Regions from separate parts of the Neobacillus sp. NPDC093127 genome, predicted to be linked through region 2. Evidence: riboswitches for the same ligand, from Rfam matches in the RefSeq annotation. Region 2 holds a riboswitch; the other holds the start of a gene.
What was found. Region 2 has a riboswitch for FMN ahead of ACIQCO_RS14215 (ECF transporter S component). Riboswitches for the same ligand answer to the same signal wherever they lie in the genome.

Region 1 (3,416 bases), on a different contig from region 2:
GGATGAAGAAGCAGTCCAAGTTCAGGCGGCCATCAATGAACACGGATTAAAAGCAGCAATTGAGAAGCTGACACAACTCGACGGAACTTCCTCTTTAGTCAAAGGGATTATTGAGCAATACCATCAATTATAGGGACAAGGGGCTAGGCGCCTTGTCCCTATTTTATTTTGAATGCAACGGCAATTGGAGAAAACTGAAAAGATTAGTATAATGGAATTGTTTACTTAAGGATAAATTTAGAGTGATTTTTACTTAACGAAAGGGTTTTTCCCATTTGGGACAAGAAGCCTGTCCCTAGTCCCATAAAAAAATTTTTTATGAGGTGATGTATGAAAAAGCAATGGAACCTAATAGTTGTCCTACTTTTGATCTTAATTATTGCGGTTTTCTCAGTTATTAATGTTGAACCTGTAACGGTTAATTACTTATTTGGAAAAGCGGAATGGCCATTGATCCTCGTCATCATTGGGTCAGTCCTATTGGGAGCATTATTAGCTGGTTTAATTGGTATGATGAAAATTTATCAACTTCAAAGGACTTTGAAAAAGTCTGCAGTAAAAACAGATGACCAATAACTCCTAACTCAAAATCATTCCCTCATTGCATTAAAGCAATGGGGGAATGATTTTTTTCATTTATTTAGAATCTCTATAAGAGGCCTTATTCTATGAAAAATGTCGAGCGGGTTTCGACATTATCTTTATCAATTTCCCGGGAAAAAGCCAAACGGCAGAAGGAGTTAGTCATGATTCAATCAAACGTTTAGTTAATACGGAAATAGAGGAATTCCTGTCGAAACGTGTATTATGAGTGGCAGAAACTTATTTTTCGCCACGGATTGCGGTTAAAGAAATAAGAAGAATCCTATTTTCGACGATATATTTACTGCTTTTTAGGTGTAAACCCTCTATTTATAAGCACTAGGTCCGATTTCAATCAAACGATTGATTAATTTTAATAAAACCAATCAATCGTTTGATTGAAAATGCAGTATTCCTTGAAATACTGGGATTCTCATCAAAAAACTACTAAGAGATTTGTTGAAATATAGAGGGTGTCATTAGGGGGTGTCAGGCACCGCTCATGGACATTTGTACGCCCACGGTGGACAGTTGGTTTGACTTTTTACTTCCATAATTACAGCAGTTATAATCATATTACGAATTCCGCTAATTATAAGGTTAATCATTTAGTGTGAATTTTAATTCTAACAGTGCTATAATATGTGATAAATATGAATAGTCCTTCGGGGTCGGGTGAAAGTCCCAATCGACGGTGATGAAGAAATTCTAAGCCCGTGAGCCTTTTTTAAAGGCAGGATTTGGTGTGAATCCAAAGCCGACAGTATAGTCTGGATGGGAGAAGGACGGATGAGCAGGCTTTATTTCCTTATGAAGAAAAACACACTTCAAAAGGTTTATTTGGCGATGCTTACAACAAGAAAACTCCTAACCACCCCGTAGAGATAATCTATGGGGTTTTATATTTTATAAAACCAAAACAAAATTTCATATGCAATGTCCTTCGGGGTCGGGTGAAAGTCCCAATCGACGGTGATGAAGAAATTCTAAGCCCGTGAGCCTTTTCATAAAGGCAGGATTTGGTGTGAATCCAAAGCCGACAGTATAGTCTGGATGGGAGAAGGATGTATGAGCAATGGTATTAAGCTTTTGAAGAAAAAATAACCTTCAGTAGGCTTATTTAGTGCTGCCATTATTACATACTCTCCTCCTAAACTCCTTAGTGACTTATTCTAAGGGGTTTTATTTTTGTGAAAAACCGTGATTGGAGGGGGATCAAGATGACGGATGAGTTTTATATGGATTTTGCCTTGAAATTAGCGCAAGCTGCTGAAGGACAAACTACACCGAATCCTGTTGTGGGTGCTGTGATAGTGAAAGATGGAGAAATTATTGGATTCGGTGCTCATTTGAAGGCAGGTTGCCCGCATGCAGAGGTCCATGCACTACAAATGGCAGGAAATCGGGCAAAAGGAAGTACTGTTTATGTGACGCTCGAACCATGCAGTCATTACGGGAAAACACCACCATGTGCGATGGCTCTGATAGAATTCGGTGTGCATCGTGTGGTCATTGCCTCAATGGATCCCAATCCGTTAGTCGCAGGCAAAGGCATTGCCCTTATGAGAGACGCTGGGATTGAAGTGAAAACAGGTGTTTTGAAAGAGCGGGCTGATGCGTTAAATGAGGCATTCTTTCATTTTATTCAACAAAATAAACCTTTTGTGACATTGAAACAGGCCATTACGCTGGACGGTAATATATCGGCACAAACTGGTTTTTGTGAACAAATTACTGGCAGCGAAGTACAACAAGATGTACACAATGATAGAGAGAAATATGATGCGATTTTAGTCGGGATTGGGACCGTTTTAGCGGATAATCCAAGTCTAACCAATCGGCTTGGCAAGACGAAAAAACAACCGATTCGAATCATTTTAGATACGCATTTAACGATGCCGTACGATAAAAAGGTCATCACGGATGGGCAGTCGCCAACATGGATTTTTACCGGGTCGGAAGCAGCGCCTGAGAAGATGGCTAGTTTTCAACAGCCCCATGTAGAAATCATACAACTTTCACAGCCAACCATCGACATTACCGAGTTGCTAACGGAGCTTGGAAAACGTCAGGTGATGAAACTATATGTAGAAGGCGGCAAAACCGTCAATGCAAGCTTTTTGAAATCAAGGTATGTAAACCAACTGATAACCTATGTTGCCCCGAAAATTGTCGGCGGGAATCAGGCAGTACCCATGTTTGCAGATTTAGATGTCCGGCAAATGACAGACGCTTTCGAATTGAAATTTCAACATGTAGAAATGATTGGCGAGGATCTGAAAATAACGTCGGTACTGAAATGAGGTTAATTTATGTTTACAGGAATTGTAGAAGATTTAGGTAAGGTCAAAGCGATGAAAAGCGGGTCTCATAGCATGCAGTTAACGTTAGAATCCCAAAAAATTGTAGAAGACATTCATTTGGGCGACAGTATCGCCGTAAATGGCGTCTGCTTAACTGTCACCTCCTTTTCAACCAACGCGTTTACGGTTGATGTCATGCCGGAAACGGTGAAGGCAACCAATATCCAGTCATTGCAAATTGGCCATGTGGTCAACTTGGAACGGGCGATGCCGGCAAATGGCCGATTTGGCGGTCACTTCGTTTCGGGGCATGTGGATGGAACGGGCGTCATTTTACGAAAAAGGAAGGTTGAAAATGCGGTATATGTTGATATTGGCATCAGTGAAGAACTGAGTAAATATTGCGTACTAAAAGGTTCAATTGCAATTGATGGAATCAGTTTAACGATTTTCGATGTGCAACCGACGAAGCTGACCGTTTCGCTTATTCCACTAACGTTTAGTGAAACAATCTTAGGAATCAAAAGAGAG
Region 2 (3,416 bases):
ACAAAACATTATTTGTTTCATTTAAGGACATTATTGAGATGAAGGATGACCAGCTTACGTTAGCTTCGTTTGAGGCGCTGCTGTTAACAGCTAAACAATTCGGCTTGGAAAAAGTAGTTGTCAAGGATTCACGATTAACACATCTTGGACCATTTGATTTAACAAAGGAGACCAAGGTGCCAGTAGCTCCAAACCTCCGTGATATTCATTAGAATTTTAAAATCAACCGAGATAGGTTGATTTTTTTTTGCATAAAATTGAAGAGTACTCCAAATTATAACAAGTATGCTCTAGTCCTGCTCCTCAAATCCATATGTTCTAAACCTGAATAAACCAACATATGGTGTGGGAGTGGGGACAAGTTATAAGGAGGAAAATGAAAAATGCGTGACTACATAAAAAGGTTTTTGATTGCCATCATTATGGCACTTTGTATCAGTTTATTGTTCTTAGGCGGCAAACATTCGGAGGCTGCGGGTAGGCTCGAGACAAAAGAAATGAAGGATCGCTGGATTTGGCCGGCAGACGGTGTAATATCGGATACATTTGGAACGAGGCAGGGAAAACATAAAGGAATCGATATAGCCGGGAAAATCGATACTCCGGTGCTGGCTGTTGACGGTGGAGAAGTAGTGAAAGCCTATTATTCTAATACATACGGGAATGTGGTATTTATTAAACATCCAAGTCATTTGGTAACCGTTTATGCCCACTTAAATAAACGGACTGTAATACCTGGCCAAACGGTAAAAAAAGGTGAAGTCATCGGGAAAATGGGGAGAACCGGAGTAGCCACCGGAACCCATCTCCATTTTGAGACCCATCAAATGGAATGGAGATATGATAAGAGATATGCAATGGATCCGGAAAGTCTTCTTGGAAAAGCGGACGTCGGCGAAGCTGTACAGGGTGGAATTGCAAGCATTGTTGAAAACGTTTTAGCGGCAAGTTCCAACTTCCATCCGGAAGTTGAGGGCAAATCACAATCAAGTATTTCATCAAAGGCTGCCACCTACATCGTCAAACAAGGCGATACCTTGTACTCCATTGCAAAAAAACAAAAGATTACCATAACGAAAATAAAAGAAATAAACCACCTTACTTCTGATCTTATTAGACCGACACAAGTATTGGTTATTCAATGATTTATCAGATGACCCGTGGACAAATATGTCCACGGGTTTTGTCGCGGAATTGTTGAAAAACAAGCCAAAAAGAGAAACCTGAAATCTTTCGCTTAACAAAATGACGTTTCTCCAGTATAATAAACATGTAATTTAATATCGATCTATCTTCGGGGCAGGGTGAAATTCCCGATCGGCGGTATTGAGTAGCTAATACTCTAAGCCCGCGAGCCTTTTTTGGCAGGATTTGGTGAGATTCCAAAGCCGACAGTATAGTCTGGATGGGAGAAGATGGAGGTTCTGCAGACGTTCAAAAAATATTTATTGGTGAACGTTTATTAAGCATGCCTTCGTAAATCTCCCTCAAGAATAAATCTTGAGGGTATTTTTTTTACAAGGGTATCTGAATTGCTGAACCTCTCTTCCTTAAGCGATGGATCAAAAAAGGAGAGAGGAAAATGAAGAACACAAAGAACACAAAGGTAAAAACGATGGTGACAATAGGAATGCTTAGCAGTATCGCCTATCTTTTAATGCTATTAAATTTTCCATTGCCGCCATTCCAAGGTTTCTTATTAATCGATTTCAGCGATATCCCCGCATTGATTGCAACGTTACTCTTTGGACCGATTGCAGGAATATTAGTTGAGTTTTTCAAAAATGTTCTAAATTATATTGCGGCCGGGAGTCAAACAGGGATTCCAGTAGGCCATATTGCTAATTTTCTGGCGGGTATTCTGTTTATCTTACCGACATATTATGTATACAATAAAATAAAGACGAGGAAGGGCATGACACTTGCGTTAATACTTGGCACGACCACAATGGCGGTTATGATGAGTGTATTAAATTATCTGTTTATACTCCCAGCCTATACGGCCCTCTTAGATTTTCCTGACATGCGTAACTATGTGGTACCTGGAATCCTGCCGTTCAATATCATAAAAGGAGTTATCATGTCTTTCGTCTTTATGTTGCTGTTCACCCGGATGCAGGCGTGGATTAATAAATTTTCAACTATAAAAAGTGCATAGTAAATGAAAGGCATTCAGGATTCCTCCTGTTTGCCTTTTTTTTAATAAAAATGCTGTGTTAAAAGTGAATGTTGATTTCCGTTCCAGGCGCTTCGCGTTCCGCGGGGCGGGCGGTGAGCCTCCTCGGCGCTAAAGCGCCTGCGGGGTCTCACCTGTCCCGCTGCTCCCGCAGGAGTCTCGCGCCTGTAACGAAGATCAACATAGTTATCAATATCAACAATATTCTTTAACACAGCCAATAAAAAAACCCCCTCCTAAAAAGGCGGGGGCTAGTAGCTTAATAATACATTCTTAACAAAATATTATTCGAATTTAGTTGGATTGCCATCAAATGATTCGTCAGCAACTTTGATTGAATCAGTTGGGCAGCCTTCAAAAGCATCCATCATATCATCGATTAACACATCTGGAATTTCAACGATACCTTCATTATCGTCAAGAGTTACAAATGCAATGCCTTCATCATCATAATCATAAATATCTGGTGCTGCAGCGCCACATGCCCCACAAGCGATGCAAGTTTCCTTGTCCACAATTGTATACTTTGCCATGAAAAAAAACCTCCCAGTAATATAACAAAATTATTCTTCCTCGGTTTCCATTGTGAAAATGGAAACGCATTACTCATATCTATTGTAAAACTGTATGAGCAACTTTTCAATAGAAAAATGCTTTTAAATACTATTGTTTGTTTAATTGAATTTAATAAACTTCCACAATTTCGGACAACAAGAATCATCATTTCATGGTAGAATAAAATAAGAAAAAAAGGACATTTTGTCGAGATTATTCGAAAAAAGTGTGGGAGGAGGAGCTTGGGTGGCGAAATTAGCATCAATAATTCTGTACTGTTTAACACAATTAAACGGAGAAAGGACGATATATTCCATCTTTCACCTTTTGAACGGAAAAAAATCATCTCAAACCATCCAAGATGCCCACTTATTTTCTTTGAAAAACTTTTTTGGAGTATACGAATCCCTATCAAGAGAATCCTTCGAAGACATAATTCAATGGGTGCAAGAAAGCGGGTGGATCTATAATGATGGTGAGCAGCGATTCCTTCTTACGCCCGCTGGCAAGTCTTTTTTAGGAAGCCATCCAATACCCGAATATTTAAATGGCTGGGAGTATCACCCACTCACAACGCTGTTTTGGGAAAGGCTGAGTTTATTTATTCAGGTCACTTCGAATCTTGTTTTCCAAGAAACAAGATACATACCTATCCAAAAAAATAAGCAGGTTCATCAATGGCTGA

Region 1: another riboswitch for FMN. It lies ahead of ribD (bifunctional diaminohydroxyphosphoribosylaminopyrimidine deaminase/5-amino-6-(5-phosphoribosylamino)uracil reductase RibD); the one in region 2 lies ahead of ACIQCO_RS14215 (ECF transporter S component).

The regions. Positions count from the first base shown of each region.
Region 1 is NZ_JBIVOP010000015.1:85,268-88,683, reverse strand. Features, by position in the region: gene ACIQCO_RS19620 (mannitol-1-phosphate 5-dehydrogenase) at 1-133, shown strand, start outside; gene ACIQCO_RS19615 (LapA family protein) at 331-576, shown strand; FMN riboswitch at 1,240-1,372, shown strand; FMN riboswitch at 1,518-1,651, shown strand; gene ribD (bifunctional diaminohydroxyphosphoribosylaminopyrimidine deaminase/5-amino-6-(5-phosphoribosylamino)uracil reductase RibD) at 1,803-2,885, shown strand; gene ribE (riboflavin synthase) at 2,895-3,416, shown strand, end outside.
Region 2 is NZ_JBIVOP010000009.1:110,681-114,096, forward strand. Features, by position in the region: gene ACIQCO_RS14205 (negative regulator of sigma-X activity) at 1-212, shown strand, start outside; gene ACIQCO_RS14210 (peptidoglycan DD-metalloendopeptidase family protein) at 384-1,145, shown strand; FMN riboswitch at 1,287-1,421, shown strand; gene ACIQCO_RS14215 (ECF transporter S component) at 1,583-2,158, shown strand; gene ACIQCO_RS14220 (ferredoxin) at 2,461-2,709, opposite strand; gene ACIQCO_RS14225 (YpbB family protein) at 2,978-3,416, shown strand, end outside.